2 linked regions of the Kordia antarctica genome follow. The protein of the gene in region 1 interacts with the protein of each later gene in a pairwise test. Links are inferred from orthologs where the notes say so. Each region holds a gene or a part of one and is shown on either strand. Other genes may lie near its edges.

Evidence for each region.
Region 2: the proteins of pepT (region 1) and tpiA interact in binary tests that used the Escherichia coli proteins (3 or more experiments, as listed by UniProt). The link is inferred for Kordia antarctica from one-to-one orthologs.

What each region holds. Positions count from the first base shown.
Region 1 is NZ_CP019288.1:1,099,693-1,115,180, reverse strand. The notes cover bases 5,325-8,286. They hold pepT (peptidase T), read right to left. Parts: upstream 7,443-8,286; coding sequence 6,207-7,442; downstream 5,325-6,206. Other genes in these bases: IMCC3317_RS04315 (TonB-dependent receptor), read left to right, coding at 7,631-8,286; IMCC3317_RS04325 (YdeI/OmpD-associated family protein), read right to left, coding at 5,608-6,201; yajC (preprotein translocase subunit YajC), read left to right, coding at 5,325-5,533. In the rest of the region: IMCC3317_RS04355 (PUR family DNA/RNA-binding protein), read right to left, coding at 90-479; IMCC3317_RS04350 (ABC transporter ATP-binding protein), read right to left, coding at 559-2,313; IMCC3317_RS04345 (Glu/Leu/Phe/Val family dehydrogenase), read left to right, coding at 2,453-3,556; transcription antitermination factor NusB, read left to right, coding at 3,647-4,588; IMCC3317_RS04335 (DUF1573 domain-containing protein), read left to right, coding at 4,631-5,236; more of yajC, read left to right, coding at 5,243-5,324; more of IMCC3317_RS04315, read left to right, coding at 8,287-10,480; IMCC3317_RS04310 (quinone-dependent dihydroorotate dehydrogenase), read left to right, coding at 10,967-11,986; IMCC3317_RS04305 (hypothetical protein), read left to right, coding at 12,011-12,493; IMCC3317_RS04300 (hypothetical protein), read left to right, coding at 12,613-13,059; IMCC3317_RS04295 (hypothetical protein), read right to left, coding at 13,107-13,313; IMCC3317_RS04290 (LysE family translocator), read left to right, coding at 13,390-14,010; IMCC3317_RS04285 (hydroxymethylglutaryl-CoA lyase), read left to right, coding at 14,541-15,404. UniProt on the Escherichia coli protein: Cleaves the N-terminal amino acid of tripeptides.
Region 2 is NZ_CP019288.1:1,980,356-1,995,682, forward strand. What follows is about bases 6,779-9,579. They hold tpiA (triose-phosphate isomerase), read right to left. Parts: upstream 8,654-9,579; coding sequence 7,904-8,653; downstream 6,779-7,903. Other genes in these bases: IMCC3317_RS07965 (ATP-dependent Clp protease adaptor ClpS), read right to left, coding at 6,779-7,053; prmA (50S ribosomal protein L11 methyltransferase), read right to left, coding at 7,064-7,903; IMCC3317_RS07980 (TlpA family protein disulfide reductase), read right to left, coding at 8,666-9,157; IMCC3317_RS07985 (L,D-transpeptidase family protein), read right to left, coding at 9,154-9,579. In the rest of the region: IMCC3317_RS07945 (hypothetical protein), read left to right, coding at 1-1,096; IMCC3317_RS07950 (patatin-like phospholipase family protein), read right to left, coding at 2,328-4,055; IMCC3317_RS07955 (MBL fold metallo-hydrolase), read left to right, coding at 4,192-5,616; IMCC3317_RS07960 (M57 family metalloprotease), read right to left, coding at 5,721-6,557; more of IMCC3317_RS07965, read right to left, coding at 6,778-6,778; more of IMCC3317_RS07985, read right to left, coding at 9,580-9,732; IMCC3317_RS07990 (ABC transporter permease), read right to left, coding at 9,733-10,809; IMCC3317_RS07995 (BT_3928 family protein), read right to left, coding at 10,820-12,022; folP (dihydropteroate synthase), read left to right, coding at 12,155-12,982; IMCC3317_RS08005 (LamG-like jellyroll fold domain-containing protein), read left to right, coding at 13,143-14,132; IMCC3317_RS08015 (hypothetical protein), read right to left, coding at 14,554-14,709; diadenylate cyclase CdaA, read left to right, coding at 15,073-15,327. UniProt on the Escherichia coli protein: Involved in the gluconeogenesis. Catalyzes stereospecifically the conversion of dihydroxyacetone phosphate (DHAP) to D-glyceraldehyde-3-phosphate (G3P).

The sequences.
Region 1 (15,488 bases):
TGAACATTGAACATTGAACATTGAACATTGAAAACTAAAAAAAGCCACATATGATAATACATAGTGGCTTTTGAGTTGGTTGATATTAGTTATATATCTTCAAAGTTTACATCTGTAAAACTTCCAGTATCCGTAGTTTCATCTGCACTTTGCGATTCCGTTTCATCCGTAGGATATTCTCTTTTGAAATCTTTTTGGTGACGTTCCGATATTACTTCTTCGCCTTTTTCATCTACAATATAAGAAGTCATTTCGCCTAAAATTTCTGAAAATGCAGTGAAATCTTCTTTGTATAAATAAATTTTGTGCTTTTTGTAATGGAAAGTTCCATCGTCGTTGGTAAACTTTTTGCTCTCAGTAACGGTTAGGTAATAGTCGCCAGCCTTGGTTGCTCTGACGTCAAAGAAATAAGTTCTCCTTCCTGCTCTCAATACTTTAGAGAAAATTTCTTCCTTCTCTAATAATTCTTTTTCACTCATAATCCCCTTTTTCTAAAGTTTAGTTGTTTGTTAATCTCCCTCAAAAATGTAAAAAATAATTTAACTGAACAACTAAATACTATAAATCTTTTTCGGAAAGTTGTTTTAAATAGAGCTGCTTGAAGTAACCATCTTGCTCAATAAGATCGTCATAACTGCCATTTTGAATAATGCGTCCGTCATCTAAAACAATAATTTTATCAGCATTTTTGGCAGAAGAAATACGGTGACTTACAATAATTGTCGTCTTATTTTTGGTAATTCGTTGAATATTATTGAGGATTTCCTCTTCGGTTTCTGTATCTACGGCTGACAAACAATCGTCCAATAATAGAATATTTGGATCTTTAATAATAGCACGCGCAATGGAAACACGTTGCTTCTGTCCGCCACTTAGCGTAATTCCGCGTTCGCCAAGAATAGTATCATATCCTTTTTTGAAACCAATAATATTTTCATGAACTGACGCAAATTTTGCCGCTTCAATCACTTCTGCTTCAGTTGCATCTTCTTTTCCAAATTTAATGTTGTCTTTAATGGTTTCTGAAAACAAGAACGCATCTTGCGGAACAATACTGGTAGCGTTTCGCAAACTGTTGAGGTTGAGTTCTTTAATAGGGATTTTATCAATTTCGATGACACCTTTTTCTATATCGTACATTCTACTGATTAAATCTAGAATTGTTGTTTTCCCAGAACCTGTTTTTCCAACAATTGCCAACGTTTCGCCAGAATTTAGCGTGAATGAAACATTTTTTAATGCAGTAATATTTGTATCATCATACGTAAATGAAACATCTTTAAATTCAATATTTCCTTTAATTGGTGTCGCTTTCGCGATTTGATTCTGAATTTCTGGAGCCACTTTCAAGAATTCATTAATACGTCCTTGCGAAACTTCCGCTTGTTGTACAATAGAAGTTACCCAACCAATCGTTGCAACTGGCCACGTTAGCATATTTACATACATAATAAATTCAGCCAAGACACCAAATTTTATTTCTCCATTAATATATTGTTGTCCACCAATATAAATTACCAGAATATTACTGGCACCAATTAATAAAATCATCATCGGAAAAAACCAAGCTTGCACTTTAACCAACGCCATATTTTTTTGTTTTCCTTCAATAACCATTGCATCAAATGTATGTTTTATTTGTGGCTCAATTCCGTATGCTTTAATGACTGAAACGCCAGAAAATGATTCTTGTGTAAAGGTTGATAATTTTGATAAAAACTGTTGTACAACGGCACTTCGTTTTTGAATGGCGCGACTTAGTTTGTAAATTAAAAATGCTAAAATTGGTAATGGAACTAGCGTATAAATTGCCACTTTTGGCGCTGTGATAAACATTAAAGGAATCAAACATGCAAATAACGTAATCGTACGAATACTGTACATAATTGCAGGTCCAGCATACATTCGTACTTTTCCAACATCTTCACTAATACGATTCATTAAATCGCCCGTACGATTCTTTTTATAGAAATTTGTAGATAGATTTTGATATTGCTGATAGACTTCATTTTTTAAGTCATATTCCACATATCTAGAAATATTGATAATCGTCTGACGCATTAAAAATGTGAAAAAAGCGGCTAGGATAGAAGCTCCAACTATAATTAAGATGTTTGTAAAAAGTGCATCTTTCACGATAGTTAAATCCGTAATTTCACTATCAATGTATTGTTGAACAGTCGTTAACGAATTTCCGATAAGTTTTGGCGCAAACAAAGAAAAAACCTGCGCTATCACGGTAATTAATATTCCTAAAAGTAGTTTTCCTTTGTATTTTTGGAAATATTTATTTAAATACTTTAATTCTTTCATCAGCTAAAATTCGCAAACGTTTTTTAAAATTTTTATTGAATAATCTTCATTTTAACAACAAGTTTGTTGCATAATTTTGAATTATTACTATTTTTACAGTTACTATTTTGTATATACTATAAAAATTAACACAACACATATGGTTTCAGACATCATAAATACTAACGAATTACATAAGGTAGATCCAGTCTTTGGGCAACTGTCTTTTGATAACCACGAACAAGTTGTTTTTTGTAACGACAAAGATACAGGATTAAAAGCAATTATAGGAATCCACAACACAGTTTTAGGACCTGCTTTAGGCGGAACTAGAATGTGGCAATATAATAATGAATGGGAAGCTTTAAATGATGCGCTTCGCTTATCACGCGGAATGACTTTTAAAGCCGCCATTACTGGATTGAATCTTGGTGGAGGAAAAGCCGTAATTATTGGAAATGCAAAAACACAAAAAACACCCGCATTAATGCGAAAGTTTGGTGAGTTTGTAAATTCATTAAGCGGACGCTATATCACAGCTGAAGATGTTGGAATGGAAACCGCTGATATGGACATCGTAAGAGAAGTAACACCATACGTAACTGGAATTTCAGAATCTAAAGGTGGCGCAGGAAATCCATCACCAATTACAGCATACGGCGTTTTTATGGGAATGAAAGCTGCTGCGAAATATAAATTTGGTTCCGATGTTTTAGAAGATAAAGTAGTATATGTACAAGGAATTGGACATGTTGGAGAAGCATTGGTTGCCCATTTATCAAATGAAGGCGCAAAAGTAATTATCGCTGACATTAATGAAGAACGTTTGCAAGCCGTAAGCAAAACCTACGGAGCAAAAATTTACAGAGGTAAAGATATTTATGCGGAAGAAATGGATGTGTATGCACCATGTGCTTTAGGAGCTACTATAAATGATAGTAGTATTTATAAATTGAAAGCACACGTAATTGCCGGAGCTGCAAACAATCAGTTGCAAGACGAAGTAAAACACGGAGCACTATTAAAAGATAGAGGAATTGCATACGCACCAGATTTCTTAATCAACGCTGGCGGAATTATCAATGTTTACGCTGAATTGGAAGGATATGGCAAGGCGGAAATCATGCGTAAAACAGAAAATATTTACAATACTACTTTGGAAATATTTAAACATTCAGAAGAAAATAATTCCACCACACACAACGCTGCTTTGAGCATTGCATTGGATAGAATTGAAACTAGAAAAAAAGAAGCGAATAAATAGTAGCATTCTTTTAAAATAATTATATTTTTGCGGGGCGAAAGGAGTTGATCTTTTTGCCTTTCATTTTCAAAAATTAAAGTTCTTATTTAGATGCTAACAAGAAGACATATTCGAGTTAAAGTAATGCAATCCATTTATGCATTATCACAGTCACAGAGTGACCAAGTTGATAAAGAATTGAAGTTTATCAATATGAGTATAGCGAATATGCATGATTTACATATGCTGACACTAGACTTATTTGTTAAACTAAATGAGTTGGCACAAAAACAATTGGCGCTTTCTCAAAAGAAATATTTAGCAACTTCTGCGGAAAAAAATCCAAATAAGAAGTTTATTCAAAACGCTATTATTCAACATTTAGTTCACAATGTAAATTTAAAAACTGCTATTCAGAATCGTAAATTAAACGATTGGGAATTGAACGGCGAATATATCCGTGTAATATTTGATGCAATGTTAGCGAGCGACGTATATAAAGAATATATGGCTTCTGAAGAAACTACATATGCCGATGATCGTGCGTTTTTAGCTAAATTGTTCTCAGAGGTAATTGCGCCAAATGAAAAATTATACGAATATTTTGAAGATCAAAAATTAACATGGCTTGATGATTTGCCAGTTGTCAACACTTTGATTTTGAAATCGATCAAACAATGCAAGCCCGGAAAAGAGCGAATTTTTCTTCCTGAATTGTATAAAGATGATGAAGATAGGGAGTTTGTGAAGGATTTATTTACGAAAACAGTCTTAAATGATGATATGTTAACGACTGAAATTCAAGGAAAAACACCTAATTGGGATAAAGATAGAATTGCCAATTTAGATTTAATTTTGCTTAAAATGGCGATTTGCGAATTCTTAAAATTTCCTTCAATCCCTGCAAAAGTCACGATAAATGAATATATTGAGCTCGCAAAAGAATATTCTACGTCGAAAAGTAGTATGTTTGTAAACGGAATTTTAGACAAATTAATTAAAGAGTATAAAAAAGAAAATAAGTTAAATAAAATCGGTCGCGGTTTGATGTAACGAAAACAATTATTAAATTTACCATTCAAAATTTTAAGTACTATGATCAGAAAAGGATTTTTATTATTAGGAGCTATGTCGCTTGTCTTATTCACATCATGTAAAGACGATGCAACAAAAAAAGTAAATAGCGAAAATGTTGCACAAGCAGCACAAAGAGATGCAGTAGCAAAAAACTTTGCAGCAATGACATTTGAAAAAACAGAGCATGACTTTGGAACTATCAATGAAGGTGACCAAGTGGAAACTACTTTTAAGTTTACAAACACTGGAACTGCACCTTTATTAATTTCAGGAATTAAAGGAAGTTGTGGATGTACTGTTCCTAACGATTGGCCAAAACAACCTATCGCACCAGGAGCTGAAGGACAGTTTACAGTAAAGTACAACTCTACAAACAAGCCAAACCTTAAAACAAATACTGTTACGGTAACGGCTAACACTGAAACAGGTTCAGCACGTGTTAATATCAAAGCATTTGCAACGCCTAGCCCAGAGTTAGAAGCTAAAAGAGCAAAAGCAAAAGTAGAAAGAGATGCTAGAATGAAAGCACAACAAGAAGCTCAAAAAGCTGCTGGTGCAAAAAATGGAACTGAAGTAAAAACGGGTTCAACTCAAGCAGGGCACGAAGGACACAATCATCAATAAATATTAATGGGAGAGTTAAGTCAATTTATACCGTTATTATTAATGGTTGTTGTAGTATACTTTTTTATACTAGCACCAAGCATTAAACGACAAAAAAAAGAAAAGAATTTCATGGTATCCATCAAAAAAGGTGATCGTGTGATTACCAAAAGTGGAATACATGGAAAAATTGTTGAGCTTAATGATAAAGACAACACTTGCATTATTGAAACTTTAGCAGGGAAAATTAAATTTGAACGCGCTGCACTTTCTGCGGAAGCATCCGTAAAAATCAATACGCTTCCTGCAAAAAAATAATACAAGCTTTTATAGCATAAAAAAAGCATCGTGAAAACGATGCTTTTTTGTTTTTATAAAATTTTAAAAGTCAATTATCGATATGAATCATTCAAACCTTTACCCTCCAAAATCATAGGAATTATTTTTTTGAGTCTACTTTCTTTAGTCGCAACTCTTTTTGCAGTACTTATATATTCAGCGTATTCTTTTTGTTTGTAATTTGATAATTTTTCAAAAGCAGTTTCTAACTTTTTGTCCGCTTCAAAAGCAACTTTCAATTCGTTAGAAATCACAATCGAAGTATCTTTTTTCATGACAACTGTTTTTCCATCTATTTGATATTGTACAGCTTCGTCAATATAAACTTTCACTAAATCTTCTGGAATTATATCAGCTACTGTAAATTTCCAATGTCGCATGGCTTGTGTTTTTCCTTCTTGCGCATTTACCAAAAGGTTTGCTTCATCTTTCAATAAAGCACCTTGGTAAAACCATAATCCAACATGCGATTTAAAAGCACTCAAACCTAAAATATTCTTTCCATCAACTGTAAACACAGGAATATTCCATTTGATCGTTTCTTTAACAGCAGAATTTTTCAGCACAATATTTCGCAATACATGCAGTTTAGCTGCCCATTCAGGGAAACTAGCAATGTATTCTTCTGCGGAAGCGTATTTTTTCATGAAAATTACTTTTTATACTTCTCAGCAGTCAATTCCGTAATTTTCACAATCACTTCAATAGCACTTAATATACTTTCTACCGGAACATATTCATAACGTCCGTGAAAATTATGTCCGCCAGCAAAAATATTTGGACACGGTAAACCCATAAATGATAACTGCGAACCGTCAGTTCCTCCACGAATTGGTTTGATAATTGGTGTAATTCCTACTGCTTTCATAGCTTCTTCAGCAATATCTACAATGTGAAAAACAGGTTCAACCTTTTCTTTCATATTGTAATATTGATCTTTCATAACCAATGTTACAGGATCGTATGTATACCGACTGTTAATATCTTCGGCAATCTTGCCAATTAACTCTTTTCGTGCTTCAAACTTATCTTTGTCATGATCTCTCACAATATATTCCAACGAAGCTTCTTCCACACTACCTTTTATAGTATGCAAATGATAAAATCCTTCACGACCCGAAGTTTCTTGCGGAACATCATGTGGCGGCAATGCATTCATAATTTCATTCGCAATTAAAATAGAATTGATCATTTTTCCTTTGGCATATCCTGGATGAACGATTTTACCTTTAATAGCAATTTTTGCGCTTGCTGCATTAAAATTTTCATATTCCAACTCGCCAATTTCGCTTCCGTCCATTGTATACGCCCAATCTGCACCAAACTTTGCTACATCAAACTTGTGTGCGCCACGACCAATTTCTTCATCTGGCGTAAAGCCAATACGAATTTTTCCATGTTTTATTTCTGGATGATTGATGAGGTATTCCATTGCAGAAACAATTTCGCAAACTCCAGCTTTATCATCTGCGCCAAGCAACGTTGTTCCGTCAGTAGTAATTAAGGTTTGTCCTTTATATAATAATAAATCTTCAAAATAATCAGGCGAAAGCACAATATTCTGTTCAGCATTTAAAACGATATCTTTTCCGTCATAATTATGCACAATTTGCGGTTTTACATTTGCGCCAGTAAAATCTGGAGAAGTATCAATATGTGACACAAAACCAATCGTAGGAACTTCATGCGCTACATTACTAGGCAAGGTTGCCATAATGTAAGCGTTATCGTCAATAGTTACTTCGGAGAGTCCAATTTTATTTAATTCATCTACTAATAAATTCGCTAAATCCCATTGTTTTGCTGTACTTGGTGTCGTTTCTGAAGTTTCATCAGATTCTGTGTCAATCGTTACATAACTAATAAATCTATCTATAATATGTTGCATATGTGCTCTTTTTCTTCAAAAGTAATTGATTTCTCAATATTCATAAAGTGTTGGGCTATTATTTTTATTATAATGAACGAAATAGGCGAAATTGATATCAATTTAACAATAGTTTAAGATAAAATTTCATTTTTTGTCTTTGTTAAGAAAAAATAAGTTAAATTCCCAGAACTATAAAAACCAATAATATGATAAAAAATTACTTCATTTTGATGTTGACAACACTCTTGTTTTCAACATTTTCTTATGCTCAAGTCGCTGGAACAGTGACAGATGACACTTCAACTCCGTTGCTAGGAGTTTCTATTGTAGTCAAAGGAACTACCAAAGGTGCAATTTCTGATTTTGATGGAAATTACAAAATTGACGCTAAACAAGGAGCTATTTTAGTATTCTCCTATGTTGGTTATGAAACTCAGGAAGTAACCGTAAACGGAAACACAGTTAATGTAACAATGGTATCAGGACTTGGTCTTGATGAAGTTGTACTTATTGGATCTCGTAATGCTAACAGAACAGCGACTGACACAGCTGTACCAGTAGATATATTGGATGTTAATGAATTAAAAGAAAGATCGCCACAAATTACTGTTACAGAAATTCTAAACTATGCGGCACCTTCTTTTTCATCGAATCCACAATCTATTTCTGATGGAACAGACCACATTGCGCCTGCATCATTAAGAGGTTTAGGACCAGACCAAGTATTGGTTTTAATCAATGGAAAAAGAAGACACAAAACGGCTTTAGTAAATGTAAATGGTACATTTGGTAGAGGTAGTGTTGGTACCGATTTATCCTCAATACCATCTAATGCAATTGATAGAATTGAAATTTTAAGAGATGGAGCTGCTGCACAATATGGTTCTGATGCCATTGCAGGAGTGATCAATATCGTTTTAAAGAAAGACACTAACAAACTTCAATTAAGTTTAACTGCTGGAGCTAATTTTACAAGCGAAAGCGGACCAGATGAGAATATTGATGGAGAAAAAGTGAATGTTGGTGTAAACTATGGGCTTCCAATTGGAGACGAAGGTGGATTTATTAACTTTACTGGAAACTTCAATTTTAGAGGTGCAACGAATAGAATGCAAGAATGGCAAGGACAAATATTCAATGCGTATAACTCTATTGAAAGAGTTGCTGATGCTGCAGGTTATGATACTTCTTTATTATTAGATAATGACTTTACTGATATTTTTAACTTTGCGGGTGCTGCCGGAATTACCTTAACAGGATCGGAAACACAAGCAGAACTTAGAACCATATTAGGTGCTGATGTAACAGACAGTGAATTAGCTGCTAGAGGACAACAACGTAGTGATTATAATATGAGAGTTGGACAATCTGAACTTAGAGGCGCACAGTTTTTTGGAAACATGGAAATTCCTTTAGGAGAAGATTTAGACTTCTATGCTTTTGGAGGTATTGGATACAAAAATGGAAATGCGGCAGGATTCTACAGATTGCCATATCAAAGTAGAGCGTACACGCCAGCTTATATAAATGGTTTCTTACCAGAAATTAATTCAAACATAACTGACAAAGCAATTGCAGTTGGAATTAGAGGAAAATTAGGAGACTGGAATGTAGATTTTAGCAATAACTTTGGAAAGAATTCATTCTTATACAGAATTAGTAACTCTAACAATGCATCTTTAGCAAACTCAACACCATTTGAAGCAGATGCAGGAGGATTCAATTACAGTGAAAACACAAGTAATGTGGATCTTAATAAATATTATGAAGACATTTTCGCTGGATTCAACGTCGCTTTTGGAGCAGAATACAGAGTAGAAAACTACGCAATTGTCGCTGGAGAAGAAAACTCATATGCACAATACAATACATTAGGAAACATTCATGATCCTACAGATCCAAACTCAGTAGTGCCAACAGATTTCTTTGGTAGTAGTAGACCAGGAGGAATTCAAGTATTTCCTGGATTCAAGCCAGAAAATGAAGTAAATGCATTCAGAAACTCTATTGCTGGATACATTGATGTAGAAGCAGATTTTACGGAATCTTTTATGGTTGCAGCAGCAATTCGTTTTGAAGACTTTTCAGATTTTGGAAGTACAGTAAATTTCAAATTAGCTACTAGATTGAAAGCAACTGACAATATAAATATTAGAGCAGGATTTCAAACAGGATTTAGAGCACCTTCATTACACCAAATTCATTACAACTCAACGTCTACATTATTCGTAAACGGAGTTCCTAATGAAGTTGGAATTTTCTCAAACACATCTCGTGTTGCACGATTATTAGGAATTGAGGAATTAAAAGAAGAAACTTCTACTGGATTTACGTTAGGATTTACTGCTAAAATTCCAAACGCAAATTTAAAGTTAACAATAGATGGTTATCTAATAAACATTGATGACAGAGCTATCTTAACAGGTCAGTTTGACGCGAATGGAAATGCAGAACTAGCAAGTTTATTCGCGCAAGCAAATGCAAGTCAAGCGGCATTCTTTGCAAACTCTGTGGATACACAAACAAAAGGTATTGATATTGTTGTAGATCATAAAGCAACGTTGTCAGACAATTTAAAACTGACAAACACATTATCATTTACATTATCAAAAACGACTGTTGAAGAAGTAAAAGTTCCGACTGCAATATCAAATGCAGGATTATCGGATACATATTTTGATAACACAAGCAGATTGTATTTAGAAGCAGCAGTTCCAAGAACGAAAGGAAACTTATCGCACAACCTTAAAATAGGAGATAAGTGGAACATCTTTTTAAGAAACAGTTACTTCGGTGAAGTAGAAGAAGCTACAAACAATACGGATCCTACTGTAGAAAGAATCTATGCTGGTAAAATTGTTACAGACTTAAGTTTTGGATACAGCGTAAGCGAAAGCCTAAAACTAACGTTGGGAGCAAACAACTTATTAGATGTATATCCAGATCAATCTGATCCAGCTTTTCAATCAAGCGGAAGATTCTTGTATTCTAGACGTTCTACACAATTTGGAACAAACGGAAGACACGTTTTTGCAAGATTAAGTTTATCTTTATAAAATACAATACACTTTAAAATTATTAAAAAGGCTCCATAATTTGGAGTCTTTTTTTGTTTTTTTTAAAATAGAAATATCAAGAATTTGTTGGCGATTTGAAAAAGAACATGTTTTAAATAAAATTATTTAACCTGAGTTTGATATAAAGTTTCAGAGTGTTTTTTTGTCTTTTCCGCAGTATAGCAGGGATTTTTCGTTAAGAATTTTCGAATCCTTGGAGAAAATTTAGAAAAATTCATGCGGTTTTAGTTTTTTTCAAAAAGAAAAACTAAAAATACCTCTGGAAAAGCGCACTTTCTTTTGTTTCTTTTCTTTGTGCGAGCAAAGAAAACGAAAATAAAAATCAAATAGTTAGCACAAAGTCTTTGTTCTAGACTCTAGAAGCGTAGCGGTCTTATATCTTTTATCGGACAAAACTAAAATAAAATAATACTTGAAAAGATTTCACTTCTATAAATTACATTATTTTTGCACAAACAATACAACATGTACCAATTCCTCGTAAAACCTATACTGTTTCTTTTTGATCCTGAAAAAGTACATCACTTTACCTTTTCATTAATTAGAACACTTTCTAAAATTCCTTTCATGAGAAGTCTTTTCAGAGGAATGTATGTTGTGAATGACAAACGTTTAGAACGAACTGTTTTTGGATTAACCTTTAAAAATCCTGTGGGTTTAGCTGCCGGATTTGATAAAGATGCCAAACTCTACAATGAGCTCTCAAACTTTGGTTTTGGTTTTATTGAAATAGGAACGTTGACGCCAAAACCACAAATTGGAAACCCTAAAAAACGGTTGTTTCGCTTAAAGCAAGATGAAGCAATTATAAACCGAATGGGATTCAACAATGGTGGCGTTCATGAAGCTGTGACACGTTTAAAGAAAAACAAAGGTGTATTAATTGGTGGAAACATCGGGAAGAATAAAACCACGCCAAACGAAAGTGCTGTTGAAGATTACAAAATTTGTTTTGAAGCGTTATTTCCGCATGTAGATTACTTTGTAGTAAATGTAAGTTCGCCCAATACTCCAAATTTACGTGCGTTGCAAGACAAAGAACCGTTGACAAAGTTACTGACAACCTTGCAAACGATGAACAATGCGAAAGATGCTCCGAAGCCAATTCTACTAAAAATTGCACCCGATTTAACCAACGAACAACTGGAAGATATCATAGAAATTATTGCGGAAACTAAAATTGCTGGCGTAATTGCTACAAACACAACAATTTCGCGTGAAGGTTTGCAATCGGAAGCCAAAGGTGAAATGGGCGGATTAAGTGGAAAACCACTCACAAATCGTTCTACGGAAGTGATTCGATTTCTAGCAGAAAAAAGCAACAAAGCGTTTCCAATCATTGGCGTTGGAGGAATTCACTCAGCAGAAGATGCATTAGAAAAACTAGAAGCTGGTGCAGATTTAGTTCAACTCTACACAGGATTTATTTATGAAGGTCCAAAATTGATTAAAGAGATTAACAAGCGAATTTTACAAGAATTGTAGTTTAAGATATATGCATTATAAACAATGATTAGAGTACTACATATATCAACATTCATGATTATAGGATTCTTTCTGTTTGGTTGCAGTAATCAAGAAGCTAGATTGAAATCAATTGAAAAAGAATTGTTTATTAAGCTACCTGTAAATATTGAAGTAATCCAAGATGATGATATTTCGCATAATGGGTTTGAAAGTGATTATACCCAAATTGTTACATTAAAATTTGAAAAAGAAGAATTTGAAGAACTTATTGATCAAATTGAAAGTTCACCATTTTTCAATGAGTTAAGGAGATTTGATGGTAAATCTAAACCGTTTCCCAATGATAAAATCAGCAAAGAACACAAAATAATACTTGATTCCTTAACTGCCGAAGCAAGAAGTGGAACTTGGATAAAAGATAAAGTTAATTACAAATACATAGACTTTTTTACTTGGTCAGATTTTTGTGACGCTTATATAAACACTACCAACAGAACATTAAAATATACTCATAATCATTTATAAAACGTATCACTTTTGCGCTACTGCCAAATATTAAACTCGTAACTTTCCATACACATCGTTGGCTTTAATTTATAAATCGCATATAAATTGCTGGTGAAATAAACAACAAACACATTTCAATGATTAATAGATTACAATTTTCAATAGATATTAAGGCAGAGAAAACCAAGATATGGAAAGCACTCTGGAACGAGCGTTCCTATCGCGACTGGGTCAGCGTATTCTTTGAAGGCTCTTATGCAATTACCGAAAATTGGGAAGAAGGCAGTAAAGTAGTATTCCTTGCTCCAGATCAAAGTGGTATTTACAGTAGCATCGAAACACATATTCCAAATAAAATTATGATGTTTAAGCATATCGGAAATGTGTTAAATGGAAAGGAACAACCTATTGATGATGAAACAAAAAAATGGTCCGGAGCCACGGAAACTTATACACTTACTGAAGGAACAGAAAGCAACACACTTACTGTTGAAATAGATGTCCTTGATGAACATCTTAACTTTATGACAACTACATTTCCGAAAGCATTGGAAAAGGTGAAGAATAACTGCTATAACACATAAAAAAAGCCCAATAAACAACGAAGTTCATTGGACTTTTTAATAAATACTTATCGTTCATGATGATCTGCTTCTTGTTGACTCAAACCGATAAAAAACAAAATTGCGCCTACAAAGGTCATACCAATTCTAATTGCCCATCCTGTGGTTTCTCCCCAATTATCAATCCACATCAAAAGTGTAAATTGCATATTCATAAAAGATAAAATAATGGAGCCAATCCCAAAAATGGCTAAGTACATACCAATGGTTTTCATATGTTAATTGTTAGTTAGGAAATAAATATATAAAAAAGATTGTAATAATTTGAGTTTTCCTTAATATTGCTTTCTTATGCAGTTTGAAATTCTCATATCTTTTTGTATTGCCACTTCGTTACTTGCCATTACGCCAGGACCAGACAATATCTATGTATTAATGCAAAGTATTGTAAACGGACGAAAATATGGAATAGCAACCGTTTTAGGACTCATGACAGGTTGTATCATTCACACTTCGGTGGTTGCATTTGGCGCTTCAACCATTCTCAAACAAAATCCTAGGTTGTTCTTTATTATCAAACTATTTGGGGCATTATATTTGGTATATCTTGCGTATAAAGTTTATGCAAGTTCGGGCAATATTGAATTGGGAAGCGACGCAATTCCTAAAAAAAGCGTTTGGCAATTATTCAAACAAGGATTTATTATGAATGTATTAAATCCGAAAGTTACACTATTTTTTCTGGCGTTATTTCCAGGGTTTCTATTTAGTGAAACGATGAACGAAGTAATTCAGTTTTACATATTAGGATTGCTTTTTATGTTAGTATCGTTTATTATCTTTAGTGGAATTGCCGTCTTAGCGGGAATCATTTCGGACACGATTAAAAAGCATAAAAACATCGGAATCTATCTAAAATGGACGCAAATAATTGTGTTTATTGGAATTGCAGTATTTATTATGATTAATTAACGTGAGTTCGATATAAAATTTCAGAGTGTGTTTTTGTCTTTTCCGCAGTATAGCAGGGATTTTTCGTTAAGAATTTTCGAATCCTTGGAGAAATCGAAGATTCATGAACTCCATTGTTGAAAATAGAAACCAGTGAACTAAAATTTAGAAAAATTCATGCGGTTTTAGTTTTTTTCAAAAAGAAAAACTAAAAATACCTCTGGAAATCGAAGATTCATGAGTTCCAAAATATAAAATAGAAATCACACGAACTAAAAGCGCACTTTCTTTTGTGAAGCCTGTGCTGAACTTGATTCAGTATTCTTTGTGCGAGCAAAGAAAACGAAAATAAAAATAAAAATAAAATACTTAGCACTTATTTTAAAATATGATCAAAATTTTATTTGAGTAAACTTATGTCGAACTCACGTTAATTAAGATAATTGATCATAGTCTGATGATTTCAAAAGAATCATCTTTTTGTTAAAAAAATACGCTCAGGCTAAAAAAATATTTCCTAAAACGTTTTCGTTGCCTATCTTTGACAATCTATGGAAAACATTAAAATAATAGAATGCCCACGAGATGCTATGCAAGGCATCAAAATGTTTATTCCTACGGAAAAAAAAGTACAATACATTCAATCATTGCTTCGTGTTGGTTTTGATACGATCGATTTTGGAAGCTTTGTTTCTCCGAAAGCCATTCCACAAATGGTTGATACTGCTGAGGTTTTATCCAAATTAGACTTATCTACAACCAAAAGCAAGCTCTTAGCAATTGTTGCCAATATTCGTGGCGCATCTGACGCAAGTACACATCCAGAAATTCAATACTTAGGCTATCCGTTTTCCATTTCTGAGAATTTTCAAATGCGGAATACTCACAAAACCATTGCAGAATCGATAGAAACATTACAAGAAATTTTAAACATAGCTGACAAAACAGACAAAGAAGTTGTTGCATATCTTTCGATGGGATTTGGAAATCCGTACGGCGATCCTTGGAATGTGGAAATAGTAGGCGAGTGGACAGAAAAACTTTCCAATATGGGCGTAAAAATCTTGTCATTATCAGATACAATTGGTTCTTCCACACCAGAAGTGATTGAGTATTTATATGCAAACTTGATTCCTAACTATCCAGAAATCGAATTTGGCGCGCATTTACACACCACACCAACTTCGTGGCACGAAAAAATTGATGCGGCTTACAAAGCAGGCTGTAGACGTTTTGATGGCGCAATTCAAGGTTTCGGCGGTTGCCCGATGGCAAAAGATGAACTTACAGGAAACATGCCAACCGAGAAAATGGTTTCGTATTTCACGGCAGCAAAAGCAAACTCAGGTGTGCATGCCATGAGTTTTGAATCATCTTACAATGAAGCTTCTAAGATTTTCAATCAATATCATTAGGAAATTTATCAGTTGTCAGTATTCAGTTATCGGTTATTAGTTCTCAGTCACAAGTAACTAACAACTTCTCATAAGAATAACTAC
Region 2 (15,327 bases), 880 kb from region 1 along the record:
TATGAAACCAGTTACCATTCCAAGCGGCGTTTTACTTGCATTATCAACAAAAGATGCAGAACAAGCAGGATCATCCGCTATTTTAGAATCAAATCCTAACTTTAATACCAATGGTGTCGCAGGAACTGTGTTTTATGCAATCTACATGAACAACACAATGAATACTGCCGCAAAAGGATTTGCTAAAGGTTTACATAATGGAACAATAAAACCTTCAAACTCAAAAGCATTTCCAGTAGGATCGTTTGAATTAAAAACGTCTTGGATTCCAACTTCTGTGATTCCAGCAGCAGATTTAGCAAATTATTACACTACAAATGCAAGTATTGATGGTAAAACTGTTGAAGTTGCTATGTTAGGGATGCATGTTGTAGGTGTTGTAGAAAATCATCCTGAATTTATTTGGGCAACATTTGAACACAACAACCTTGCACCTGCTTTTAATTGGACAGAAGGAACTGCTAGTGCCGATACTGAAAAATTATTATTTAAAAAAGGAAGTGTTTCTACTATTGATGGAATTAAATGGACAGGTACCTCTATGAGTGAAGCGTATTCGCTTTTTGAATATGGTGTTCCAAGAGTTAAAGGTGGTACGCCAACAACAAATTTCATGACGACAAGTCAGTCAGAGCCAGAAAATTATAATAATATCAAAAATATTGATGCTAGTGTTGCTGAAAAACTAACAGATGTTTGGAACAACTATGCATATACTGGTTCTATTTGGATTAATACTGATGGTTTAACACCTGCAGAACAAATAGCATTAATAATAAAAGAAGGAAGTTCAATTGGAAGTGCAACACCTGGTTCAGTTGCAAGAGGTTCTTTAAACTCTGCCAATATTACTATGGAAACCTATACACAAACATTCAATTCAAGTTTAGCGAGCATCAATGTTAGCAACTTAACAAACTGCTTTTCATGCCACAGCGCGCAGAGTTTTAGTAGCGGAACTCCAAAATCTCCTATATACATCAGTCACGTATTTGATGGGTATTTACAAAGTCAAAAAGGAGCGTCTGAGACTGAAATTGATATAATGAAAGTAAAAGAGTTTCAACAGATTTTTATAGAAAAGAATAAAAAATAATCACACAATAAAAAACCGCTTAAAAAAAAAGAGAATCCTCAGGGCAAAGGATTCTCTTTTTATTTTTAATACAATTTATCAGATTGTTAACACTTAAAATACTAAATATTTATACTGTAAATATAGTCTAGTATATAATTCACACCTTACAAAGTCGATGAAAATATAATTTTATACAGATAAACGGTCTATTTATATCGATAAACGACCATTAAATTCTATTTTTATATACTTTGAAATTTTCTTAAACAAAAAAAAGAACTTTTTGGGGGCACAAAAAGTTCTTTATTTCTTTACAATTTACCAGATTGTAATTATCGTAATACTAAATAGTATGCAGCAAATATAAGGTTAGAAAGATAATTGATCCGCAAAAGTCGATCAGTTAGTAGTAGTGTATAGACGAATGACAATATATTGACGATTAATGCTATCGTGATCTTTTTACACAGGTACTCAGGCAGTTAATTAAAATATAGCCAATTTTATACAACAAACTATTGACTGTATTTTACAAATAATTCTTTTTCCATTCGATAACAAGTCTATTTTATTAAAATTTTTCGAATGCTTTAAAAGATTGAAAATTTAGGAACTCCAATTTAGAAAACTCTTTTTAAAACACTATAAAGCATAAAAAATCTCATCAAAAAAATAGCTGTATAAAAAGCAAAAGGAGTGTTCCCCAACACTCCTTTCTAATTGTAGAATAATAAACCTCAATAAAAATATTCATTGAAACTTAATCTAAATTAGTAAATGTTGAACTCGTAATTTGGTTTTTTTTGTGAGCGTAGAGAAAAGTTAATAAGCGTTGCGTTTTTAGTAGAAAAATAAAAAAGGAGTGTCCCCCAACACTCCTTTTTTCATAAGAAATATATTCTTCAATTTTCGAACTTAATAATTTAAGTCTGTAAATTTATAGTAAAGAATAAATAACCTAAAAAACCTGAGACAAACTTAGGCAAAGTATAAGCGTCATAAAAGAAACACTACACGTAATTTATAAATTACGTACAAATAAAATTGGTGTTAAAAATTTGATTTACAATGAGTAACCCTACAAGAATTAGCAAACTTTGTAGCTATTAAATAATTGAATTCAAATATGGTTTTTGTATGATTTTTTGAGTTATCAATCCTAAAAACTGCTATTTCGGATCATCGAAATATTGAAAATAAGCAAATCATATAAGCGAATTCTGGATATTTTTAATGGAATCATTACAATTTACAATAATTCGTTTTCTTCCAAACTGTCTTTGATGGTATTGCGAACTATGCGATACGTTTTGCGCTGTACAAACAATCTAAATACAAACGTATAAAAACGATTTTTAGTAAAGCTTTGCACAATTTTACGAATCCGTTTCTGAATTGGCTTTTTATAAGTTTGATCAAACGTTTCCATATCAAAGGTTGGATATTTCGGATACGCTAATTCTGCATCAATTCCATATGTATTTGTATCATATTTTCTTTCTATTGCGCGCAACACACGCATGTCAGGAATGATAGGAAAGTATTTCGGAACTTTATTGAGATCATCTTTATTGCCATAACAAAAACGATCTTGTGATGCTGCAGTTACTTGCTTGCCAAATCGTTTCACTATGTTTCTATTTTCAATAGCAAAATAATACCGTAAAAACGATTGGCAATTTTTTCGCCCTAATTGAAAATCGTGCTCTCGGAACGATTCATCTAAAAAACCGCCAAATCCACTTAATGGCGCTGATGCTAAATCACTTTTGGAACGAACCAATCCTGTTGCCGAATGTTGCTTTCTTTTTGGTTCTACCAGAAATTTTGTACGATTGCTTAACGACAACGCTTCAAAAATTCCATCTTGATTAAACATTACTTGATTTCGCAATGCTTTAAACATTCCTTTGGCAATAGAAATAATATCTCTTTTTGAGTCGTACGCATCTTCACTATTATCTTGATTTGGAAAAGGATCCACCATGATAATGGCGTAATTATCTTTTTCTTTTATCGCTGGATTTTTCTCCAAAAGTACTTTCATTCCAATACCAAACGGTTCATTGTTAATGAGTCCGCCATCGACAGAATTAAACGTATACATATCATCTTTTTGTAAATCGACACGAATACCTTCACTCCTATCAAACAAATATTTTGGATAGCGCGCTACATATTCTTGCGCAATTGTAATCTCTCTCGATTTCAATCCAATCGGAAATGCAGACGTACTCAATGTTGCTTCTTTCAAGTAATTAACGTGTGTTGAATTTTCCAAATCCAATACAAAATATAACGACTCTTCATCTGTTGGAATTCCAGGTTTAAAAGCTTCATTAGAAATTTTATATCGAAAAAAACCACCGTGATTCGTAATTACACTTTCACTATCTTTAAAATCGATATTAAAATTTAATCCGCGTAAATTTGTAGTTGTCAATACCAAATCCAAACTTTTAGAAACATACTTAGGAAACGCCACATTATCATTGGTTTGCAAAGCTTTGTCAGCAATAATATCAATTGCATCCGAATTTAACAACGATTCTGGATATTCGCCATCTTTCAAATCATCAACATTCAATAACTTCAACAACGATTTTTCTGTATCAGTATCTGCCATTTTCACCCAAGATTGGTAAAACACATTGTCTTCGCCTGTTGGATTGTCTCTATTGACAAATTTATGTTCCTTATTTAACAGACTTAAAACAGTCAACGTTCCTGTAATTCCTCCAGCGGAAGCGCCACTTAACACTTCCAACTCCACATCATGCATCGGAATCGAATGATCGTACTCAACATGATTTTCTCCTACTATTTTATTATGTTTTTTTGCCTTTTCCCATAAATGTAACGATTCTAACAAATAATCAATAACGCCAGCTGTGTAAGCTCCGGCAGAAACTGCGCCTGCCATTGTAATGCATATTTTAAACTTTTCTGATGACATATTTTGTGTAAATTTCTGCATAAATATAGTGTTTTATGACGCTGAATATTGCACTTTTAGTATTAATCTAAGTACAATTTTTAACAAACAAATACAATGCGAGCATAACATTTACAATTATAATGTTTGCTATCTTTGTCCTGTAAATTATGAAATTATGAAGATTGAACAAATATACACAGGTTGCCTAGCGCAAGGTGCTTATTATATAGAATCAAACGGTGAAGCGGCAATCATTGATCCGTTACGGGAAACGAAATCATATATTGATAAAGCAAACGCTAATGGCGTGAAAATTAAGTATGTTTTTGAAACGCATTTTCATGCAGATTTTGTTTCTGGTCATTTAGATTTAGCAAAAGCAACTGGCGCTACAATTGTTTTTGGACCAAATGCAACTACTGATTACGAAATATACAGTGCAAAAGATGAAGAAGTATTTACCATCGGAAATATAAAAATAAAAACACTCCACACACCAGGACATACACTTGAATCTACTACGTACTTATTGATCGATGAAGCTGGGAAAGATCATGCTATTTTTTCAGGTGATACGTTGTTTTTGGGCGATGTTGGAAGACCAGATTTGGCAATTAAGTCTGACTTAACAAAAGAAGATTTGGCTGGAATGTTGTTTGATTCATTACGAAACAAAATTATGCCGTTGGCAGATGATGTTATTGTATATCCTGCGCATGGAGCTGGATCGGCATGTGGGAAAAATTTAAGCAAAGAAACGGTTGGATTACTTGGCGAACAGAAAAAGACGAATTATGCGTTGCGCGCAGCTATGACAAAAGATGAATTTGTAAAGGAAGTTTTGGACGGAATTGCGCCGCCACCACAATATTTTTCTAAAAATGCGATGTTGAACAAATCTGGGTATGCAACTTTTGAAACTGTTTTGGAAAAAGGAAATGTTCCGTTAACGCCAACAGCTTTTGAAGTTTTAGCGAATGAAGAAAATGCGTTGGTTTTAGATGTTCGTCCTCAAAAAGATTTCTTAGCAGCACATATTCCAAATAGTATTTTTATTGGACTTAACGGAAGTTTTGCTCCTTGGGTTGGCGCATTGATCACAGATTTGAAGCAACCAATTTTATTAATTGTACCAGAAGGTAAATCTGCGGAAGCTGTAACACGACTTTCCCGTGTTGGATACGATAATACACTTGGCTATTTAGAAGGCGGAATTAACGCATGGAAAATGGCTAAAAAAGACACCGCAAGTATTACTTCTATTTCTGCAGAAGAATTTGCAAATCGTTTTAAAAATAATAAACTGAATGTATTAGATGTTCGTAAAGACGGCGAATACCAAGCGAAACATATAGAAGGCATACAACATTTTGCACTAGATTTTATTGATAAAAACATGAACGAAATTGACGCAAACAAAGCCTATCACATTCATTGTGCTGGCGGATATCGCTCTGTCATTGCGGCTTCTATTTTAAAAGCACGTGGTTTTCATAAAGTAACTGATGTTGCTGGCGGATTTGGTGCAATCAAAAAAACTGACTTACCATTTACAGAATTTGTATGTCCATCTACACTTTCTAAAGAAGAAGAAAAATAATCTCAAACATTTATAAATAGCAAAAAGACGCTGGTTAGGCGTCTTTTCTATGTTAAAAATCACTCGCGGTGTTATTTTATTAATACGATAATTTATCTATTTAATTAGTACATGTATCTTAATGCAGTGACATCATTTCCATTAAATTCTCCATCTTCAGAAGAACTGAAACAAGCATTCATTAATGAAGTTGAATCATATCCTGTTGGTGTTCCTGGAATATGGATTGCTCCAACTCCAGCAGTTCCTTCATTTGAATTTTGACCACAACTTTGTCTGCTGAAGTAATCTGAATGACGGAATCCTATTGAGTGACCTATTTCGTGTCCAATAACATGCTCGTGAACATTGTTACTGTAACCTGCCATTCCTGAGTTAATTTTAACCCACTTGTATGGGTTTCCTCCTGAAGGGAAACCTGCAGATCCACCTGCGCCTCCAGACACTTGGTACACTACCATATCTTTACTTTGATAGTTAGTACCAAATGATAAACTGAAACTAATGTCTAAGTTTAATGCGTTATAGTTATCAACTGCCCAACGAAGTCCTGTTTGCATTGCAGTTGTTAATCCATTAGAGTTATTTCCTGTGTATCCAATGATAGTAATTACTCCATCAGATACTAAATTATTTGTACGATATTGCTTGCTAGTAATGTCTCCACCAAGTTCCATATTCATCAATTGGTCGCGTGTCATTATAATGTCATCTTCAAGTAAATATGCAGGCTCCAATTTTCCATTTGGCTTTTCAAGCATCGTTTCCTGCATGTCAAATGTGTTGAAGTGAAGAGATCTTGCTTTTTCAAGAACGTCTTGTGGAATTCCAATTGCTGAGTCTTCTTGCTCATCTACTACTGAAGTATCTTTACTACAAGATACAACTGTGATTCCTAAAGATAAGGCTAATAATAAGGTTAAGTTTTTAAATTTTTTCATATTTAAAGTTTTACTGGTTAATGTTAATTAAAGTTTGGAGCGATTTTTAACATGTTTCAAATGTAATAATAAGATTGAGAAAATGCTAATGAAATGTTAAAAAAACTGAGAATACTTAAAAAATTAACACTTTATATGCATATTGTTAAATATTTGACAAAAAAATAAGCGCTCTTGTGGAGCGCTTATGTATGCTAATATATTTAAAATCTTCTAGTTACTAAATAATTTCTGCCGAAAGTCCAGCTTCTAACAATTTACTGCATCTTGGTTTTAATTCTTCATATTGTCCAGTTTTAACCGTACATTTTCCTTTGTAATGAACAATTATGGAACATTGTTCGGCTTGTTCAGCACTATGATCACATGCAAAAATTAATGTTTCAATAACATGATCAAACGTGTTTACCTCATCATTATACAATACAATTTCATTGTTTTTTTGTACATCTTCTAAGGTTTCTACTTGTTCCTCAACTTTTTCTTGTGTACTCATCGTCAATATTTTAAGGCAAAATTACAAATTTTAACGCAACCCAATTGTTTTTTTCAAGCTTACGCTCGAATTTTAACTTGTTTTTAGCACATTCATCCGTTATGATCGGAATATCTTCCGTGTAAAATCCGCTTAGAAACAATATTCCATCAGAATTTAAACATGTTGCGTATTGATGAATGTCTTCTAAGAGTATGTTTCTATTAATGTTTGCTATAATGATATCGTACTTTTTACCTTCTAATAGCGAAACATCGCCTTCATATACAGAAATGTGTTTGCAATTGTTGCGTTCAACATTTTCTAATGAATTTAAGTAACACCAATTGTCAATATCAATTGCGTCTAGTGGTTTTGCGCCTTTCATTTCAGCCATAATTGCCAAAACGCCAGTTCCGCAACCCATATCCAACACTTTTTTATCTGTAACATCTGTGTGCAAAATATGTTGCAACATCATATGTGTTGTTTCATGATGTCCAGTTCCAAAGCTCATTTTTGGTTCTATAACAATATCATATTGGGCATTTGTTTTTTCATGAAATGGCGCGCGAACAGCACATTTTCCATCAACTTCAATAGGTTGAAAGTTTTTTTCCCATTCTTCATTCCAATTCACTTGCTCTATGACTTCTTCTTCATAACTAATTTGAAACTCGTCACTGCTTAGTATTTGAATGTCTTCTAAAATGTTTTCATGCCAATCTCCTTTTTGAATGTACGCATTGACACCTTTTTCATTTTCCACAAAACTTTCAAAGCCAGCAAAACCCAATTGTGCAATTAAAATTTCAGTTCCAGTTTGCACAGGAGTTACTTTAAATATGTATCCTATATATGTTGTAGACATTTATAATGCGTTTATGATAGCTACAAAATCTGCCGCTTTTAAAGCCGCGCCACCAATTAATCCTCCGTCAACATCTTCTTTTGCAAATATTTCGGCTGCATTTGCAGGTTTTACGCTTCCTCCATATAAGATAGAAACTTCATTTCCTACTTCACTTCCAAATTTTTCTGAAACCGTTTTTCGAATAAAAGCGTGCATTTCTTGCGCTTGTTCTGGCGAAGCTGTTTCTCCAGTTCCTATTGCCCAAACTGGCTCATACGCTAATACAATACCTTTCCAGTCTTCTGTATTCAGATGAAATAATGCGTTGCTTAATTGACTTTTAACCAAAGAAAAATGATTTCCTGCTTTACGATCTTCCAATTCTTCTCCAAAACAAAATACAATTTCCATATCATTTGCTAAGGCAGTATTTACTTTTTTGGCTAACAATTCGTCTGTTTCGCCAAAATATGCTCTGCGTTCGCTGTGCCCAAGAATAACCGTTTTAACTCCAACACTTTTCAACATTTGCGCTGAAATTTCGCCTGTATACGCACCATTTGCTTCTTGATGCATATTTTGTGCAACAACTTCAATATCGTGTCCTTTTAATACTGTAAACGCTTGAAAAAGGTTTACATATGCTGGCGCAACCATGACACTAACATGTGTATTTGATACTTGTGCTATTAAATCATTTAATAAAGCTTCCGTTTCCGAAAGATCATTGTTCATTTTCCAGTTTCCTGCAACTATTTTACGTCTCATTTTTTTACTTTTTTATTGTTTAATTGCTTCTCGCAATGCTTCATCAGTTGTTTTTACGGCTTCGTATAGTTTGATACTTCCGTCAGGATTGATAATCATGTATCTAGGAATCCAATCGACATCAATGGCTTTTGCAAACGCACTTTTAAAACCTTTCGGTAGAAAATAATGTTCTCCAATTAAGTTGTGCTTTTCGATTCCTACTTTCCAGCTTGATTCTTTTCGATCCAAAGATAAAAATAGGTATGTGAATTGCGGATTATTTTTTTGAATTTCTTTTACGCTTGGAATTCCTTTCAGACAATCGCCACACCAAGAAGCCCAAATGTCAATGAAAATGGTTTCTCCTTTATGTTTGGCTAAAATTTCTTCAACCTTTATCTTTTTTCCATCAATAGTACGCATCGTGTCTTGCAATGCTTCTTTTGGAAATTCTTTTAAGATTTCCTTTTGGCAACTTATTGAAAAGACTGTGATAAAAAGTATGCTTATAATATATTTCATTTTTGAATCGTAATTTGTGTCTGTTTTGTAATATACGGATAGATTTCGTTGACGTCTTTATTCTTCATCGAAATGCAACCCAATGTCCAATTTCGTTTCGCATCAATCATGTTGTCCATTCCGTCAGGAACGCCGTGAATTCCAACTTCGCCGCCAATAGTTTCGCCGTCTTTTATGACTCCTTTTGCTTTTCGCGATTTAAATTTTTTCCAAGATGTTTCATTCGGATAATCAATCCAAATAAATTTTGACCAATTGCGATGCGGATATTTGTCTCGGACACCAAAAACACCTTCTGGCGTACACTTATCGCCTTCTTTGTGTTTATCATCAATAGGATTTCCGCCAAAAACTACGTCGTATTGTTTTACCAACGTATCTGATGTAAATACTGAAAGTGTATAGTCGCTTTTATCTATTAAAACACGAATTTTAGTTTCCTTTGGCAGCAATTGTTTCAGCGTTGCTTCTGGAGTTTCCGAAGTTTTTTTGTTTTTATTGGATGATTTAGTATTGCAAGAAATCATCAAACAACATATCAGAACATAGACGAAATATAATTGTGTATTCTTCATTTATTGTAATCTAATTTTAGGATCGAGCCAACCATAAATGATGTCAACTAGAATATTTATAACGATAAACATGCTCGCAATTATCAATACAGAACCCATTATTATTGGCAAATCCTGACTGTTTAATGCATCAACAATTTCTTTTCCGAGTCCATTCCAACCAAAAATATATTCCACAAAAACAGCTCCAGCTAACATGGAAGCAAACCAACCTGAAATTGCAGTAATTACAGGATTTAACGCGTTTTTTACCGCATGTTTTTTTACGACCTGAAACTCGCTTAATCCTTTAGCTCTTGCCGTTCGAATATAATCTTGATTGAAGACTTCCAACAGCGAATTTCGCATGAGTTGTATGACAACTGCCAACGGACGAATCCCTAAAACAATGGCTGGCAAGATGAGATTTTTCCAGCGAATGCTGACTGATTCACCAAAATCATCAACTTCATATAAACTTCCTGTCATGTTTAAGTTTGTGAATTCATGCAATAGAAATCCAAAAATCCATGCAAATAATATTGCACTAAAAAACGACGGAACGCTCATTCCTAATGTACTTATGATTTGAATTGTTTTGTCGATAAATGTGTCTTTATATAACGCCGAAATGATTCCGAAAATGATTCCGAGTAACATCGCAATACTTATTGCCGCAACTGCTAAAACAATTGTGTTTGGCAAGGTTTCCTTGATGACTTGCGAAACACTTTTTCCAGATTTCTGAAACGATTCACGCAAGTACGGAAATTTTAAAACTGTTGTTGTGTTTCCTATCGTAAATAGTTTGGTGGCGCTGTATTTATTTTTGGATAAATAGGTGTAATCTTCTTCCGTTGTAGAATGAAATGAGAGTGGAAATAAATCGTTTAAATAGTATGCATACTGCGTTAACAGCGGTTTATCAAAACCATATTTCTTTTTTACGATTGCCACTTGTTCTTCCGTTTGATTTTGCCCAAGCATCATTTTTGCAGGATCGCCAGGTAAAATATTAAACAAGAAAAAGATCACCGTAACAACTCCGAAAAGTGTTAGAAATGCATAGCCAATTTTATATATAATGTATTTTCCCAAAGAGAATTTTCTATAGTTTTATATTGTCAAAATCATTGTAATGCGCTTTGTCGATAATTGTTCCTTTTTCTAGTTTTAAGATTCCAGGATTTGATCGGATGATGGTTTTTAAAGCCGTTTCATCCGTTAAATAGAAGTCAAAATTATAGTGCATTATGTCTCCTAAGTCTTTCATATCTTGCGGATCTGAAGATGATACTCCAATTACTTTGTATCCTTTTTCAAGTGCTTTATCTGTAAACGCTTTCACTTTTAAAAGTCCAGCATCTTCCGATTTATCCAAATTATACATCACAACTACGATGAGTTTTTCTTCTTCTAACATCATTTCGGTTACATCGCCATCTTCCATACTTTCTATAGAGAAATCGTGAATTGGTGGTTCGTATCCTTCTTCTAATATTTCACTTTTTACGCTTACGTATGTTCCGCCTTCTACAACTGGATATTCTGTACTTTGCGTGGTTATTTCTTGCATTTTTCCGTTTACATCAAATGTCCAAATGTATTCAAAAACGGGTCTGGGCGCATCTGGCGGAACCGACATTCCGTCTGTAATATTTGCGCCAATTTTATAAGGTCTGAAATCGAATGTTGGCAAATGATTTAATACGTGTCTTCCAAAGAAAATACACGCTAGTAAGCTTACAATTGTAATTCCGATGTTTATTTTTTTAGAAAATATAGATTTGATATTATCCACACCTAAAAATAAAATGATGATAAAGAATAGTAATAAAATATCTTTCTTGAAACTTTCCCAAGGCGTGAGTTTCCAGAAATCTCCAAAACAACCGCAATCGGTTACTTTGTTGAAATATGCGGAGTAAAACGTTAGGAATGTGAAGAAGATAATTAACCCAAGTAAACACCACAAAACAGGCTTTTTGTATAGACTTAAGAGAATCATTACGCCAAGAATTACTTCTAGAATTACGACAAATACGGCAATCCAAAGTGCGTATGGCGATAAAAATTCAAGATTTAGTACATCTTCTGCGAAATAATCTGTCAATTTAAACGAAAAACCAACAGGATCATTTAATTTGATAAATCCTGAAAAGATAAATAATCCTCCAACGAAAAGTTGCGAAAATATCGTTAGAATTCTTCCGGATGTAGAATCGAATTTCTTTTGTAAATAGCGGTACACTGGACTAAAAAAATTCAATATTTTTAATATTATCACTCCAATTCTAGCTATAATTTCCATTGCTTATTTCGTTTTTTGTGTTACTGTTGTCGTAAAATCACTTTTCAATTTTACGTAATGCGTTAGATTTTATGTAAATTTCGTCCAAAATTACCAATTTATAAAAAGAAACGGATATAATACCATTTATATATGCAATTTATAAACTGTAAAGGTCAATTGATTTCGTTGGATTCGCCAAAAGTAATGGGGATTTTGAATGTAACGCCTGATTCTTTTTTTGATGGCGGAAAATATAAAGATGAAATCGCCATTGTAACGCAAGTAGAAAAGATGCTACTCGCTGGCGCAACTTTTATAGATATTGGCGCGTATAGTTCGCGACCAAATGCGCCGCATGTTTCCGAAATTGAAGAGAAACAACGCTTGCTTCCGATTGTAGAATTATTAGTAAAGCAGTTTCCTGAGATTTTAATTTCGGTTGATACTTTCCGGAGTGAAGTTGCGAAAGAAGCGATAAAAATTGGTGCAGCACTTGTGAATGATATTTCTGCTGGAAATTTAGACGCTAAAATGATGGAAACAGTTGGTAAACTTGGCGTTCCATATATGATGATGCATATGCAAGGAACGCCGAAAACGATGCAGCAAAATCCTAGTTATGAAAGTATTGTGAAAGAAATTTTAGAGTATTTTTCGAGTAAAATCGCGAAAGCGAAATCACACAAAATTAATGATATTATTGTGGATCCAGGTTTTGGATTTGGAAAAACGATTGCACATAATTATACGATTTTAAAGCAATTGGAATTGTTCAAAATTCTCGATTATCCAATATTGGCAGGTGTTTCCAGAAAGTCCATGATTTATAACGTGTTGGAAACTTCGGCGCAAGAAGCATTGAATGGAACTTCTGTGTTGCATACAATTGCATTGCAAAATGGTGCCTCTATTTTGCGTGTTCATGATGTGAAAGAGGCGATGGAATGTGTGAAGTTGGTAGGAATGATTTCTGATTAACTTGGACATCTTAAAAGTTTGGTACTGATTTCTTTGTGATTTTTAATATAAGTTGCTTATATTTAGTATCTTAATTTAGTAATATTTTTTACTGATTCTCGGTAAAAGTATTTTATTTAATACCATAAAAATGAAGCCTTTTAAATTATTATTAATTTGTTTGTTCGTTATTCTCTATAGTTGTAATAGTGATGAAGATGTAGGTATTATTCCTTCTAATATAGAGTTTGATATTATTGGTTGTGACGAATTAGCTACTGGCATGGTTGTAGGAACTATTACTTCTAATATTAGCACTCCTATTACTTTTTCTTTAGAATTAGGAGATGATGAAAATACTTTTAATATTGATCCAGTTACGGGAGAAGTTTCGGTGTCAACAACATTAAATGTCTCAATTAGTGACTTAGAAGGAACTTATAATTATACATTTTCTACCTTAGATTCCAATGGTGCACCACTGGAAACTTTCTTAGTTACAATAAATGTTTCAACTGAAGTAAGTGATATTTCTTCTGGATTATTAGGCTATTACCCATTTTCAGGAAATTCGCTGGATGAAAGTGGCAATAACAATGATGGTACTGTATTTGGAGCTACTTTAACTAGTGACGGTTCAGGAGCGGAAAATAATGCTTATCATTTTTCTCAGGGCAATTACATAAGCATAGAAAATGTAGATGCATTTGATGACTTAGCCACTTTTACGCTTTCCGCTTGGGTAAATCCAGATTTTTTAAGCCTTCATAATAGTATAATTTCTAAGGTAACTCCGAATAGGGATTTCAATTTACAACTTACAAATATAGGCGTAGATGCGCAATTTGCATATCTTAATGGAGCTATTTATTATAGAGCATGGTTTGATGATTATGCGCTAGACTTGAATGTTTGGACGCATGTACTTTCTACTTGGGATGGCACAAATTGGAGAATTTATCTGAATGGAGAGTTGGTCAAAATTTCTCCAGACTATGTTGATATCGAACCATTATGGACTGGAGGATATATGACTATTGGGAATTTGAGTCCTCAATTTGCTAGTACCTCAGAGAATTTTTATGGCAAAATAGATGAAGTTAGAATTTACAATCGTGTCTTAACATCTTGCGAAGTAAATTATTTATATGAACAATATCCTATCAACTAAAAACTCAGAAAAATAGCCCCTTTTTAAAAATATACAAACGGAAACATTGATTCCTAATTAGGTTTAATAATTATAGAAAAGCTGCCTGAAAAATGAATTTTAGATATTAAACTTCCCTTTATTAGCTGACGTTTCATGAAAGCCCATGATTTATAACGTGTTGAAAACTTCGGCAAAAGAAGCACTAAATGGAACTTCTGTGTTGCATACAATTGCGTTGCAAAATGGTGTCTCTATTTTGCGTGTTCATGATGTGAAAGAAGCGATGGAATGTGTGAAGTTGGTAGGAATGATTGGTTGTTGAGAGTTTTTTGTTATTCGTTCTTTGTTCTTTGTTCTTTGTTCTTCGTTTAATAAAAAAAGTTACCTAAAATGATTTTCAAGCAACTTTTTTAAATATGTTTTATTACTTTTTATAGAATTACAGACAATAACAGCATTCTGCTTCTGCACAATGATGTCCACAACTTGTACAAGTGCCGCCGTTAAAACATTTTGCGCGTCCGCCGTTGATTTTATGTTGTTGACTTTTTTTGATTTCTGCTACTCCTTGTAAGTTTAAAATTTTTGCTAACATGATTAAATTATTTTTAGGTTAATACTCATGTAAAGTAATCAATCTAATAATCAACCTATTACGGTTTTACCATAGAAATTTTACATTGCTTTGTAATTTTAATATAAAACCTACTTAGAGTTTCTGTTAAAAAAAAACGGCTTTTACTTTAACCTTGTATACTATACCTAATAAACTTTAAAATAACAGTTTAAAATCGTTTCTATTTCCTTTCTGTTTCAATATAAAACAGAATCGTAGCTAAGGCTATGCTTGGGTTTTCTATCTCACATAAAAAAAATATAATTCAATTTTTATCAATCATTTTAAAATTCATTTGGTATAATTTGTTATTTTTACTCCAACCGTATAGCAAAACTCATCTTGGATTTCATTGGCTTTTTAAATTTCGGATTATTAGACTTCATCGAAATCATTCTCGTTGCAGTGCTTTTATATTATGTATATAAGCTTGTAAAAGGAACAGCCGCGATTAATATTTTTATTGGAATCGTTATTATTTTTATTGCTTGGAAAGCTACAGAAGCACTAGAAATGAAAGTGTTGAGTAATATTTTTGGCGGATTTATTAATGTTGGAATTATTGCGTTGTTTATTGTTTTTCAACAAGAAATTAGA